DNA from 2 places in the Paenibacillus sp. S29 genome. Region 1 is predicted to be linked to the other one. Evidence: riboswitches for the same ligand, from Rfam matches in the RefSeq annotation. Region 1 holds a riboswitch; the other holds the start of a gene.

Region 1 (7,632 bases):
CATGAGCTGCCAGCCAATGCTCGACTGCACCCAGTTCCCGATGAACCGTCCTTGTGCTGACATTGATCTTCGTAGCAATTTCCCCGGCTGTAACCTCTTTGGACTGCTCCAGAAGATATTCCACGATGTCACGTTGTCGTTTCGTAATATTCATAAGCGCATACCGTTCCTTCCCAAGCTCATCCCTCCAGCAGGAGACGTACATTGCATACAGTCCGCCTGACTTCGATGGGGATTAAGAATCGGATTTCAGACGTTCAACCAGCGCTTCGTATTCAGGGCTCTTCAGAAAATTGTCAATGGAAATGTGCTCAGCTTTCGGAGCTACTGTTTTAGCCCGATCTGTCAACGTTTTTTGCGTAATGACAATATCCGCATCCTGTGGAATTTCACTGATTGCCGTATTCGTAACTGTTACGCCCACACCCGCCTGCTTCATTTTTTTGCGTAAAATCGAGGCACCCATAGCGCTTGAACCCATACCTGCATCACAGGAAAAGACGATTTTGTTCACTTCGGATTTATCCTTGAGCGTTCGATCTGCAGCAATTTCTGCAGCACGATCAGATTCGTGGTTATCTTCCATTACAGTGGCGTTAGCACTTGCACTCTTGCTTTGATTTTTCATATCTTTCAGGCGGGATGCAGCTTCCTCCAGCCCCTCTTCTTGTTTCTTACCAGTCTTGAGTAACACTGCGGCAACAGCAAAAGATACAACCGCAGCAGCGATCACCCCGCTTAGCATTGGCAAATATCCGCCTTTTGGCGTCATTAGAAAATAGGCGATGATGCTGCCCGGCGAAGGAGCAGCAACCAGTCCGGCACCTGTCAACATGAAACAGAAGGTTCCCACAACGCCCCCAGCTATAGCAGCAAGAATCAAAATCGGCTTCATCAAAATATAAGGGAAATAAATTTCATGAATCCCGCCGAAAAAATGAATGATGACTGCCCCAGGAGCCGACGACTTCGCAGAGCCTTTACCGAACAGGCAGTAGGCCAGCAAAATACCGAGCCCCGGCCCAGGGTTGGATTCCAGCATGAACAGTACGGATTTCCCTGTTCTTGCAGCTTCCTCCAACGCAATCGGACTTAATACTCCGTGATTCAGCGCGTTGTTTAAAAATAATACTTTTCCGGGCTCAATAATGAGGTTGACAAGCGGCAGTAGCCCTGCGTTCACGAGGAACTGTACCCCTGCCGACAATACTTGACTGATCATTTGTACAACCGGGCCGATCGCCACATGGGCAAGCAGTGCTAGAATGGCACCGATAATACCGGCCGAAAAATTATTGACCAGCATTTCAAAGCCTGATCTGACTTTGCCTTCAATGGCCTTGTCGAACTTCTTCAATATCCACGCAGCCAGCGGACCAGCGACCATCGCGCCCAGGAACATCGGGATATCGGCTCCCACTATGACACCCATCGTCATAATGGCACCAATCACACCTCCACGTTGTCCGTGAATCATCGTGCCTCCCGTGTAACCAATCAGCAGCGGCAGCAAATAATTTTTCATCGGATCAACCAGTTGTGCAAAACCTTCGTTCGGGAACCACCCGGTCGGAATAAAGAGTGCCGTAATCAATCCCCACGCGATAAAGGCTCCCATGTTGGGCATAACCATACCGCTGAGAAAACGGCCAAAACGCTGTACGGCGACACGAGTGCCTCCTTTTGAACTTGGCTTTGCGTCCAATGTACTCATATTCAAATCCTCCTTGTAGGTAAGCATCACTACCTTTTCTTAAAATTCATACTAAATGACAGCGCTATCTTCATCAACGAAATGAAAACGTACTTTCGTCATGAACGTTGATGACAACATTTAAATTTAAATTATCCGAGAAGGTATTATACCTGCATAATTCTTCTTAATATGACCTGTAGCTATAGAAATTAGTCGAAAAACCGTACTGGATTATGTATGATTCTTACTATAGGGACAACCCTCTACATCAGAATAAAACACGTAATTACGTCTGAAAAAAGACAAAAAAATAGCCGCTATGTCAAATCATAGCGACTGTTGTATACAAAAATCGAGCAGACAAATAACACTCTTATTCCATACTACATTGCTCCATTACTGCTCATCGGAAATCAACTGCTCGTATTGATCCGCAGACAGTAGCTTGCCCAATGCTTCCTCCACATCTTTACCCATCTCTACTTCGATCATCCAACCTTTTTCATAGGGAGATTCATTCACTAGCTCAGGCGTACTTTCCAGCGCTTCATTCACTTTTAATACGGTTCCCGTCACCGGAGCAAAAAGGTCGGATACCGTCTTCACCGATTCAATCGTACCGATCTCCGCTCCCTGCTCAATCGTTACTCCCACCTCAGGTAATTCTACAAAAACAATATCACCCAGTTGATGCTGTGCAAAGTCTGTAATACCAATCCGCAACGTTCCATTCTCTGTGCGCTGAACCCACTCATGTTCGTCTGTATACCAAAGTTGCTGCTTTACTTCACCCATCCTGTTCCCCTCACTTCCATATGAATAAAATCGCTTTTGCTCACCTGTATTAGACAGGTTAAGATTATGACAACAGGAACACTCATGTCAATAATACTAACAAAAATACTTCATATGACCTCATATGGCGTACTATATAAAAATATGATAACTTATAACAAACGCTTACATATCCTTATTTATATATTAAATGTTTTTTCTATTGTTTTTGATGACATTTTTATTGACATTTTGAATGAATTTGCGTATTAATGGGTTATAGCAAATGCTTTGGAAAACACCCCGACAACTGCAAACGCGGATGAACGCGGAGGGAGAGACTGCCAAAAAGATTCGCATAGCTGTTGCCGCTTATGAGACATAAGTGCACGCGAATCGGATCAAGTTGTTATCTGCAAAGCCAGGTAATATACTGTTGATCCCGAAGGTAGCGCCGAAGGAGTAAGCCTGCATTGTAGGTGAATCTCTCAGGCAAAAGGACCTCTGCCGGACGCATCTCTGGAGAGCATTCGCTATTGGAGCGGATCACCCAAGGGGAAACCCGGTACATACCGGGGTAACTTTCTGGTATCAAGGACAGAGCTGAAAAAAGAGTGTAGACTGCCGTCTATACGTTTTTTTCGGCCTGTCTTTTTTGTTTAGCCGATCACACCGGATAGGAGTGGAAAAATGACTAATTTGCGAAAAACACCGCTATATTCGTCCTACGGGACGCAGTCTGGGGTTCGTTGTATTGACTTTGGCGGCTGGGAGCTCCCCGTTCAGTTTAGCGGCATTCAAAAGGAGCATGAGGCCGTCCGGCAACGTGCGGGTTTATTCGATGTATCGCATATGGGCGAATTTTTGGTTGAAGGCAAAGAGGCCGAAGCTTTTCTGCAAAGGGTGACCACGAATGATGTCAGCCAGTTGGAACTAGGTCAGGCACAATATTCACTCCTGTGTTACCCCGATGGAGGGGTAGTAGACGACCTGCTTGTTTACTGCAAAGGACCGGAGCGCTACATGCTCGTTGTGAACGCCTCTAACATCGATAAGGATTGGGATTGGCTAATTCGCCATATGCCTGCATCCGTTCACATGGAGAATGTGTCTGATGCGATAGCATTGCTGGCGTTGCAAGGACCGGAAGCAGCACGTATTGCCGCAGCCGTGGCAGATACGGACATTACGAATCTGGCATCTTTTCGCTTCCATGAGAATGTGCCATTGTTCGGAGCAAAAGCACTCGTCTCACGAACCGGATATACGGGTGAAGACGGTTTTGAATTTTACGTACCTGCCGCGGAAGCACCAGCCGTATGGGAGGGTTTGCTTCGTTCCGGTGAGTCGTATGGGCTGATTCCCGCTGGACTTGGTGCTCGGGATACCCTACGCTTTGAGGCACGGTTGCCGCTGTACGGACAGGAGTTATCTGCCACGATTTCACCGCTCGAAGCCGGTCTAGGTTTCTTCGTCAAGCTGAATAAAGGAGATTTTATCGGTAGAGAAGCACTGCAACGTCAGAAAGAACAAGGGATTCCTCGCAAATTGATCGGGCTGGAAATGATGGATCGCGGTATCCCTCGCGCCCATTACCCGGTATTCGCAGAAGGACAACGCATCGGTGAGGTCACAACGGGGACTCAGTCGCCCACCTTGAAGCGTAATCTCGGCCTCGCCTTGGTAGACAGTCGTTTTAGCGCCCTCTCCACACCGCTGGAGGTTGAGATTCGTGGCAAACGCCTGCGTGCCGAGGTGGTGGCAGCACCCTTTTATAAACGCCCGCGCTGATCTTAAACTCTCTTCATTTCAATAAAGCAAACATGTCAGATATGAACTTCTGGGTTTTCCATCTCACACTTTTTTATTAGCTAATTTACGATTTAAAATTTTGCTTTTCGAAAGGAGCCAGAACCTATGAAGCAGCATCGTTATCTCCCTATGACTGAACAGGATCAAACCGAAATGCTGCGTGTGGTCGGCGTTTCATCCATCGATGATTTATTCAGTGACATTCCTGAGGCCATTCGATATCAAGGGGAGCTCCCTCTTTCTTCTCGGCTCGACGAGAGAGCCTTGACCCGACATTTGGCCGAGCTGGCCGGACACAACGCCAATACAGACACACATGCCAGCTTTCTTGGCGCAGGAATTTATGATCATCATATTCCGTCTGTCATCCAGCACATCACTTCACGCTCGGAATTCTATACAGCCTACACCCCCTATCAGCCGGAAGTAAGCCAAGGCGAGCTACAAGCCATTTTCGAATTTCAGTCGTATATTTGCGAATTGACGGGCATGGCTGTAGCTAATGCCAGCATGTACGACGGAGCGACTGCACTGGCGGAAGCGGGCTCACTGTCCGCTGCGGCTACCCGCCGTAAACAGCTTATCGTATCAAGGTCTGTCCATCCGGAGGCACGTCAGGTATTGGCAGCCTATGCACGTGGATTGGATTTGGACATCGTGGAAATCGGCTGTTCGGACGGCGTAACGGATGCTGATGCGTTAGCGGCGGCCGTATCGGAACAGACCGCGGCTGTATTGGTCCAAAGCCCCAACTTTTTCGGAGCCGTGGAAAACCTGAAGCCGATGGCTGATCTCATCCATGCGCACAAAGGTCTTTTGGTCGTCAGTGCCAACCCACTGGCACTTGGCTTGCTGGAGACACCCGCCAAACAGGGCGCGGATATTGTGGTAGGAGATGCGCAGCCACTTGGCATCTCCTCTTCTCTCGGCGGTCCGACCTGTGGATACTTTGCCGTTTCTCAGGCACATATGCGCCGTATCCCCGGCCGTATTGTGGGTCAGACCACAGACCGTAACGGTAAACGCGGCTTCGTGCTGACCTTGCAAGCGCGGGAACAGCATATCCGCCGCGAAAAGGCCACGTCTAACATTTGCTCCAATCAAGCGTTGCTAGCTTTATCTGCATCTGTATACTTGTCTGTCATGGGTAGACAGGGGATCAAGGAAGTAGCCGAGCTAAATTTGCATAAAAGCCGTTATGCTTTAGAGCAATTGCTGAGCTTGAAGGGCGTAACAGCCTCGTTTAACGCACCGACCTTTAACGAATTTGCCCTTAAACTGCCTGAGGGTACAGATATGAGCAAACTCCAGACCGAGCTGCTAGCTGCTGGATTTATCGCTGGCTACGATTTGGGCCGGGACTATGAGGAACTTGCTGGTCACATGTTGATTGCCGTGACGGAGCAAAGAACCAAAGAAGAGATTGACCAATTTGTACACACCTTGGGGGGATTGCTATGACACACACCGGACAGGATCAGAAACAAGGGCTGTTGAAGGAACACGATCAAGCGCTCATTTTTGAATTGAGCCGTCCGGGTCGCATCGCCTATTCCCTTCCCGAGTGCGACGTTCCCCGTCGCCCGGTGGCAGAGCTTTTGCCAGATTATGCACTGCGCAGCGAACCTGCGGCATTACCCGAGGTATACGAAGTAGACGTTATTCGGCATTATACCGCCTTGTCCCGGCGCAATTTCGGCGTGGACAACGGATTTTATCCGCTCGGCTCCTGTACGATGAAATACAATCCGAAAGTGAATGAGGATGTCGCCCGATATACAGGCTTCGCCACAATCCATCCATATCAGCCCGAGGAGAGCATCCAGGGTGCTATGGAGCTACTGCATACGCTCCAAAATGATTTGGCTGCATTAACCGGCATGGATGCCGTCACGCTTCAACCCGCCGCGGGCGCCCATGGCGAATGGACCGGGCTGATGATGATTCGCTCATACCACGAAGCACGTGGTGAGCGACGTACCAAGGTGCTCGTGCCGGATTCCTCGCACGGAACGAACCCCGCCAGCGCAACCGTCGCGGGCTTCGAAACAGTCACCCTTCCCTCCACCCCTGAGGGGCTGGTGGATCTGGATGCGCTGCGTCAAGCCGTAGGCAACGACACCGCTGCGCTCATGCTGACCAACCCGAACACGCTTGGGCTGTTCGAGAAGCAAATCACTGACATTGCTGCCATCGTGCATGACGCGGGTGGTCTGCTCTATTATGACGGGGCGAACTCCAACGCCATCATGGGAATTACCCGCCCCGGGGATATGGGCTTCGATGTAGTGCATCTCAATTTGCACAAAACGATGAGTACCCCTCACGGAGGCGGCGGCCCCGGCGCTGGGCCTGTCGGCGTAAAGCAACGGCTCATCCCTTATTTGCCCAAGCCGCTTGTCGTACGTGATCCGCAGGGGGTGTACCACTGGGACCGGGAACAGGGAGATTCTATTGGACGGGTTAAAGCCTTTTACGGCAACTTCGGTATTCTCGTTCGTGCCTACGCCTATATCCGTAGCTACGGTCCTGATGGCTTAAAGCGTGTATCGGAATGCGCTGTGCTCAATGCCAATTACATGATGCATCGGCTCGCTCCACATTTTGACCTGCCCTACCCTGGACATTGCAAACACGAATTCGTAATGTCGGGGCGAGGCTTGAAAAAATTTGGAGTGCGCACGCTTGATGTAGCCAAACGGCTGCTTGATTTCGGCTACCATCCGCCTACAATTTACTTCCCGCTGAATGTAGAGGAGTGCATCATGATCGAGCCCACGGAGACGGAAAGTAAGGAAACACTTGATGCTTTTGTCGACACTATGATTCATATTGCGCGGGAAGCAGAAGAGAACCCTGAGCTTGTGCTCAATGCACCATATACTACTCCAGTCACACGATTGGACGAAACTACCGCAGCCCGCAAACCTGTACTGAATTGCTCATGCAGTTAAAAACAAATTCTACTTAAAGGATGCAAAAAAGCCGGTATCTAAATAGATACCGGCTGCTGTATGTACACAGCAATTTTTTGTTGGAAAAAGATATAACCTTTGAAATGTAATACCCTTCCTTAGCCTTCGATGCTTTGAACCAATTCAACAACCTGTTCTGCTGTTTGCATGTCCAGAGCTTTTGTAGCCAGTTTTTCCATGTCCGCACGGGACAACTTGGAGATTTGACTACGTGCTGGCAGAATGGAAGTTGCGCTCATACTGAACTCATCAAGTCCAAGACCCAGCAGCAACGGAATTGCTGTTGTATCTCCTGCCATTTCACCACACATACCAACCCAACGTCCTTCACGGTGAGCGGCATCAATAACCATTTTCACCAGACGCAGAATGGAT
Region 2 (7,632 bases), on a different contig from region 1:
TTCTTTTTAAATCCTCAAAGGCTTGAAGCTCTTTCTTTTTGTCTTCTCCCGAAGTATAAATAATGGTTTGAAATTCATATTGGCCTGCTACTTCCACAAAGCTGTCCAGAAAAGCGAGAACAATTTCATTAATAGTTGAAGTAATGATACCGATCTGAAGCGTCTGACCCTTGGATAGAGAAATGGCATTCCGATTAGGAACATAATCTAATTCCTGCATGATTTTCAAAATCTTAGCTCTTGTTTCGTGACTAACATGGGGGGACTGATTTAATACTCTGGATACCGTAGCTTTGGAAAAGCCCGCCAGTTTTGCAATTTGATCAAGATTCGACATGGTGCTTCTCCTCACATAAGAAAAAATACTTGACATGAAACGCGTTACAACGATTAGGATGCTTATGAAGGCATTACGTCTATTCTAAGGTATCTGTCAATGCATTTCAAAGGAGAACGGTTATCGTTAGGTTGCATTGTTCGCTGAAATGGGCTTTAAAGTATTCCGTATGTCCATCCGCTGGTCGCGGATTTTCCCGAATGGCTATGATGCCGAGCCGAATGAAGCAGGATTGCAATTCTACGACAATGTATTTGATGAGCTGCGCAAGTATAATATTGAGCCGCTGGTAACATTGTCACATTATGAAACACCGCTAGGTCTGACGCAGAAGTATAATGGCTGGCTGGGACGTGAAGTCATACAGCATTACGTAAATTATGCCGAAACGGTGTTTACGCGCTATAAGGATAAAGTAAAATACTGGCTGACCTTTAATGAAATCAATGTAATGACCATGAGCCCGTTCACCGGTGGCGGTGTGGTTATTGACCTCTGTGCATGACACGTATCGAATTGATTACTTGCGTCAGCATATTGCCCAAATGAAGGAAGCGATTGCCGACGGTGTTGATCTGCTTGGTTACACCAGCTGGGGCCCTATCGACCTTGTGAGCATGTCTACTTCCGAAATGTCCAAGCGCTACGGATTTATTTACGTTGATCTGGATGATGACGGTAACGGAACGCTCAAACGCTCCAAAAAGGACTCATTTAACTGGTATAAAAATGTGATAGCAACCAATGGTGAAGAATTGTAATTCCATATCGTCTCGGGCGGGTATAGCAGAGGACATTCTAAGGATGCAATCTGCTGTACCCGCTTTTTCGATAGACACAATAATAATATTTCAGAGGGCTTCACAAACTTTTCACTTGTAATAAGCTGAAAGTTTTCTGTATAATAAATAAAAATTTCATATGTCTGGTTGATGTTTGCGGGAGATGGAACGAAAGTTCCGACCGAAGGGGCAAAACTCTCAGGTGCTTAGGCTGGTTACAGCAACAAGCGGGGACCGTAAACGGACAGAACTCTGGAGAGACCCTTAATTGGGCGCCGAAGGTGCACCGCAGAGAACATCTGCTTAAACTCTCAGGCAAAAGGACAGAGACGCGAATAACCTGTGACAGGGAGTGCTCTAGGCTTTTTTATAAGCTATTAGAGGGAGAAACCTGCACAAGATGGTTGTATTTTTTCGTGCCTTTAACCTCTCCAGGAGTCGAATCAGCGGATTTGACTCTTTTTTGTTTTCTAATATGCTGGAGGAGCGGGTTGAAATGAATTTGGTACATGTATTAGAAACGATTGACAGCTGGATATGGGGAGCGCCGCTTCTTATTCTCGTAATGGGCACTGGGTTGTGGCTAACGATCCGTTTGAAGCTACTTCAGATTATTCGATTGCCTTTGGCGCTCAAGCTAATTGGTAAAGCGCCGGACGAAGGTAGCGGAGATGTAAGCAGCTTCGGAGCATTGAGTACGGCACTGGCAGCTACTGTAGGTACAGGAAGTATCGTCGGCGTGGCAACAGCGATCAAACTGGGTGGGCCCGGTTCATTATTCTGGATGCTGGTTGCAGCTTTTTTCGGGATGGCAACCAAATATGCGGAAGGATTATTATCCGTTAAATACCGTGTTAAAGACCGGAACGGACAATTTTCAGGTGGCCCGATGTATTATATTGAAAACGGGCTTGGCCGCCGTTTCAAGCCGTTGGCGATGTTGTTTGCCTTTTCTGGTGTTCTTGTAGCCCTATTTGGAATCGGTACTTTTCCGCAAGTAAAGGCTATCGTTTCTTCGACGGAAAGTAGCTTTGGAGTGCCAACGGTAGTTACAGCGATCATTATTGCCGTGTTAACTGCTGTTGTTACGATTGGAGGACTCAAAAGTATTTCCAAGGTATCCACAAAGATTGTTCCATTCATGTCGGGGCTCTATATCGTAGTTTGCTTAATTGTACTCATTAAGTTTGCAGGAGAGCTTCCTCATGCGATTGCTTTAGTATTACAAGGGGCCTTCTCGACCACATCTGCAACGGGTGGATTTGCCGGAGCGACGATTATGTTGGCGATGCGAAGCGGAGTTGCCAGAGGTATTTTTGCTAATGAAGCCGGTTTGGGAAGTGCGCCGATTGCAGCAGCTGCTGCTAAGACGAAATGGCCTGCAGAACAAGGGCTGATATCCATGACAGGCGTATTTATTGATACAATGATTATTTGTAATCTGACGGGATTTACGTTGCTGGTTACGGGAATATGGAGTGGAAATGACGATGGAGGTCTGATGACCCAGCATGCGTTTTCCAGTGCCTTTCCGGCTGGTGCAGAGCTCGTGACGATTAGCCTTATTTTATTTGCGTTCACAACGATACTTGGCTGGAATTACTACGGGGAACGTTGTGTTGAATATTTACTGGGTGTCAAATGGATTAAACCATACCGTTATCTGTTCATCGCACTTGTAGCAGGAGGTGCGTTCATCAAGTTGGAAGCCATTTGGCTGCTGGCAGATATCTTTAACGCAATGATGGCTTTCCCGAATCTGATTGCACTGCTTGGCTTATCGGGAATCGTAGTTGCAGAAACCCGAAACTATATGGATTCTCTGTATCCTAATAAGAAAAAGGGCATTCTTGCAGGTGCCAATGTAGGGGCAGCTATTCAAGTAGAAGAAAAGGGACACACGGTTAATTCATAAATTCCAAAAGGGAGTGCCCTCAGCCATCATAGGCTTGAGGACACTCCCTTTTGAATGTTATAACGATGCACGCAAAATAGCTAAAATATCTTCTTGATTCAGCTTTTTATAATTACCAAAGCCTCCGTATTCCATTTCATGGGCTGCAATGTTTGCGATTTTTTCCAATTGCTCATCATTAATATTGTAATCGGCCAGGGTGGAAGGGGCACCGAGACTTGTCCAGAATGCACTAAGACGGTCAATACCTTCCAAGGCGATTTCTCTATCTGTTTTACCTACGGTGTCTAAGTCAAACATGCTGAGCATCAGCCGCTTCATGCGTGCAGCATCCTGATCCACTGTATGTCTCATCCAGTTGGGAAACAGAATTGCCAGACCGCCAGCATGAGGAATATCATATACAGCGGATAATGCATGTTCAATCGTATGCGAAGCCCAATCCCCGAAGTAGCCCATTTGCAGTGTTCCGTTAAGAGCAATCGTTCCGGCATATAAAATCGTTTCACGATGCTCGTAGTTGTGCAAATCCTCCAGCAGTTTAGGTGCAGTTTCGATCACGGTTTGCAGCACGGAAAAGCACATACGATCTTGCAACGGTGTATTTTTAACATTGTGAAAATACTGTTCAAACACATGGCTCATCATATCCACCATGCCATATACCGTCTGATCACGTGGCACAGAGAAGGTATTTTTAGGGTCCAGAATCGAAAATTTCGGATGCGTCACCGCGCTGCCCCATACGTATTTTTCGTTCGTTTCCCAGTTGGTGATGACAGAATCCGGATTCATTTCTGAACCGGTGGCGGCGAGTGTGAGGATGGTGCCGAATGGTAGAGCCTCGGTCGGCATGTGCTTTTTGTTGATAATATCCCACACATCGCCGTCATATTTAGCCCCTGCTGCGATGGCTTTGGTGCAATCAATAACGCTTCCGCCGCCTACTGCAAGTAAGAAGTCGATGTTGTCGTTTCGGCAAATGTCGATGCCCTTTTTAACGGTGGACAAGCGCGGATTCGGCTCTACGCCGGACAATTCATGAATGTTAAGATGTAGCGGCTCTAACGCGTTTAATACCTGGTCATACAGACCATTTCGCTTGACACTTCCGCCTCCGTATATCAGTAAAATATTTTTGCCGTAATTCAGCAGCTCCTGCTGCAGTTCTTCAATTTGATTGTCTCCAAATATTAATTTGGTGGGGTTATAATATGTGAATTTGTTCATCTGGAAAGTTCCCCTCAGTTCATAGTTCATGTTCAAATCGTAAATCGCTTAACCTGATTGCCTGTTGGATACCTAACTTCATCATGTAAGCTATTTGAAATGACGATTAACTATTATACATGAAATGAATAAGGGAATTCAAGTAAATCTAATCTTTGACCGCTCCAGCGGCAAGATCGGAAATAAACTGGCGGCTAATGAAAAGAAACAAAATAATAAGTGGCAGTACAGCCAGCAGGGTGCCCGCAATGACCATCGCATAATCCGTATTGTAAATTCCGTTCAATTGTGACAGTGCAATCTGGAGCGTGAATTTATGCTCATCCGTTAAGACGATTAGCGGCCATAAATAATCATTCCAAGCTCCTATAAAGGTAAAGGCGCCGAGAAAAGCGAACGCAGGACGTAGAATAGGCAGTGCTACATTCAAGTACAGTCGAAAAAAGCTGCATCCGTCCATCCGGCCCGCATCCAGCAGCTCCTTTGGGATGGATTCTTCCGCATATTGACGAATCCAGAAAATGCCGAAGGCATTTACCATCCCCGGGATGATAAGCGCTTTGAACGTACCTACCCATCCAAAGGAGGCCATCATGACAAAGGAGGGGACAAGCGAAAGTTGTGAAGGGACCATCATCGTAGCTAGCAGAATGATAAATAGCACTTTTTTGCCCGGAAAATCAAACTTGGCGAATGCAAAACCTGCCAGTGAATCGAAAAACAGAACCAATAGGGTAACAGAACTGGCTACAAAAAGGGTATTAAAAAAGGCTCCGGCAAAATTAATCTGCTGTAATACTCTCGTTATGTTATCCAAGAAGTGGCTGCCAAACCACAATTGCGGTGGAAAACGGTAGATGTCTGAAGTGGTACGAGTTGCCATGACGATCAGCCAGTAAAATGGAAACATCGACAGGATGATTCCCACTAACAATCCGGCATATAAAACAAAGGATTTTGCGCGTGTCTGCATCATGTTGTGAAGCTCCTTCCCATCGTTATTTTTTACCTTGAACGAGTTTCCAGTTTATGATGGAGAATAGAGCAATGATGAGGAGCATGCCCCATCCGACGGCTGCACCATATCCAAAATAGTTGTTAATGAACGACTCGCGGTACAGGTATAAAACGATGGTCATGCCACTTGCCCCGGAACCGCCGTCATTACCGACCAGGACCTGTGGCTCGGTGAAGAGCTGCATACCGCCGATGGTGGACGTAATGACCGTAAACAGAATGACTGGGCGCAGCATGGGGATAGTGATGCGGAAAAAAGCTTGCGCTCCGGTTGCCCCGTCTATTTTGGCGGCCTCATACAGCACATGCGGAATACTCTGGAGTCCGGCCAAATAGATGATTGCGTTATAGCCCATCCATCTCCATACGACCATAGAAGAAATGGCAATTTGGATACCCCATGGCACATTCAACCATTGAACCATGGGTAGTCCCAAGAGTTGCAGAAGGTAGTTGAGAAATCCAAAATTGTTGGCAAATAAGGCACCAAATATGATGGCAACAGCCACAATAGACGTCACATTGGGCAGGAAGAATCCAACTCGCCATAAGGTGCGCATTTTCACAAAAGGGGCATAAAGCAGAAAGGCAATAATCAGTGCGAAGAATAGCATCGGAATCGTTGCATACACCCAGATCACAAAGGTGTTGCCTACAGCCTGCCAAAATTCATTGTCTGTCACAAGGTAGCGAAAGTTGCCCCAGCCGTTGTAGGTCATGTCTCCGATCCCGTCCCATTTGTGAAACGCTAGATATAATGAAAAGCCAATCGGAAACAGTCCAAAGATGCCAAACAGCAGATAAAACGGCGAGATCGCAGCATAAACGGCACGGTGCTTCCAGATTTCTCTCAGCATAATGTCCACACGCCTTTTTTGAATTTTGTTTTTTATCGCTGTAATTCCCGTTCGATTCGATCCATGGTTTCCGTCCATAATGCATCGGGATTGGCATCCTGCTTGGCGACATTAGCAAGGCGACGGGTCACAATGCCGTGGATGACAGGATAGCGCTCGCCGAAATAGCTGCTTTTCACATGACGTGCGGAAGTGGCAAAGATGAGTCCGGTGGCCTGACCACCAAAGAAAGGCTCGGGTGTCTCCATGATAGGATCGTCATAGACGCCGGGAGTGGACGGGAACAGTCCGATTTTGTGGTAGGCTTCCAGCTGGTGTTCCGGGTTTTGCAGCCAGGTCAGGACTTCAAAAGCTTCTTTGGGATGTTTGCTGGATTTGAGGATAGAAATGAAAGAACCACCCAGGTTGCCGTCTCCTCCAGGAGCACGGGCGACTCTCCATTTGCCCGCTGTATCCGGCGCGGCCTCTGTGAGAACTTGCTTCATCCAGATAGCCCCTACAAAAGAGGCAATTTTGCCGTTATTGACCGAAGCGTTCCATTCGGGAGTCCAGCCATCCGCATTGGCGAGCAGATGCTTCTTGTGGAAATTGACAGCGGTTTTCCAGCCCAGACGGATGTCAGGAGATTGATTGCCGATGTAGCTGCCATCCGGCTTGAAGTAAAGGTTTGTGTGCTGAGCGAGTACCTGATTGTAAACGTTTACAATATTATCAGCCAAAAATGAACGGCTTCCGAATTTCTGCTGAAGTTGTTCTCCGGCTGCCATGTAATCATCCCATGTGCGGATGGAGGCACTAACCTTTTCAGGCTCACTAGGCAAGCCTGCTTGTGCAAACAGATCACTTCGATAGAAGAGGGCGGTAGGCCCAGTATCCATGGGAAATGCAATCATTTTACCATCAGGAGTGATCCCTTGATTCCATTTCCATTCCAAATATTGATCCTTCAAGCGGTCTGCTCCGAGTTCCCTTAAGTCATAAAAACGATCCGCACTGGGGAACAGCTCCACCATCCAATCGTTCAGAGCTACGATGTCTGGTTCACCAGAACGAGCTGCGAGCGTTGTCTTCAGTTTGGCTTTGAAGTCACCGCCTATTTTTTGAGTTTTTAATTCAATGTTGGGAAATTGTTTTTCCGCCTGAGCGAGTAGTTCATCGTCAATGGAACGGTTCCAGTACCATAATGTAAGCGTTATCTTTTTTCTGCTTGACAAATTAGTTTCAGATGATTGACTTTCAGAGGACGAGGGTTCACTACAAGCACTGAACATCGTGAGAAAAGCAAGACATAATACCAGCCATTGTACTGTCTTCACATCATTTCCCTCCTTGCTGTCTGAGATAATCTGCCTGCTAAACAAGTTGTAAATGGTTTAGCTCCATCATATGAAGCTGTTACCCATTTATGTGCATTGCCTTAACCAAAAACAAAAAATTTGAAACGTTTATTACTAAAAAAAAGCACGCGCGTCTGTTATAAGAAGAACGCACGTG

What was found. A riboswitch is a leader RNA that binds a small molecule or an ion and turns the genes downstream of it on or off. The one in region 1 is predicted to bind glycine.
Region 2: another riboswitch for glycine. It lies ahead of ACL9RM_RS13750 (alanine/glycine:cation symporter family protein); the one in region 1 lies ahead of gcvT (glycine cleavage system aminomethyltransferase GcvT).

The regions. Positions count from the first base shown of each region.
Region 1 is NZ_JBMOUI010000014.1:82,781-90,412, reverse strand. It holds gene ACL9RM_RS21315 (BglG family transcription antiterminator) at 1-154, opposite strand, end outside; gene ACL9RM_RS21310 (PTS mannitol transporter subunit IICB) at 236-1,714, opposite strand; gene gcvH (glycine cleavage system protein GcvH) at 2,093-2,491, opposite strand; glycine riboswitch at 2,793-2,984, shown strand; gene gcvT (glycine cleavage system aminomethyltransferase GcvT) at 3,161-4,261, shown strand; gene gcvPA (aminomethyl-transferring glycine dehydrogenase subunit GcvPA) at 4,388-5,743, shown strand; gene gcvPB (aminomethyl-transferring glycine dehydrogenase subunit GcvPB) at 5,740-7,236, shown strand; gene ptsP (phosphoenolpyruvate--protein phosphotransferase) at 7,356-7,632, opposite strand, start outside.
Region 2 is NZ_JBMOUI010000007.1:60,245-67,876, reverse strand. It holds gene ACL9RM_RS13760 (LacI family DNA-binding transcriptional regulator) at 1-337, opposite strand, end outside; partial or broken gene ACL9RM_RS13755 (glycoside hydrolase family 1 protein) at 468-1,098, shown strand; glycine riboswitch at 1,267-1,343, shown strand; glycine riboswitch at 1,362-1,456, shown strand; gene ACL9RM_RS13750 (alanine/glycine:cation symporter family protein) at 1,616-3,034, shown strand; gene ACL9RM_RS13745 (iron-containing alcohol dehydrogenase) at 3,092-4,264, opposite strand; gene ACL9RM_RS13740 (carbohydrate ABC transporter permease) at 4,413-5,240, opposite strand; gene ACL9RM_RS13735 (carbohydrate ABC transporter permease) at 5,263-6,138, opposite strand; gene ACL9RM_RS13730 (ABC transporter substrate-binding protein) at 6,171-7,454, opposite strand.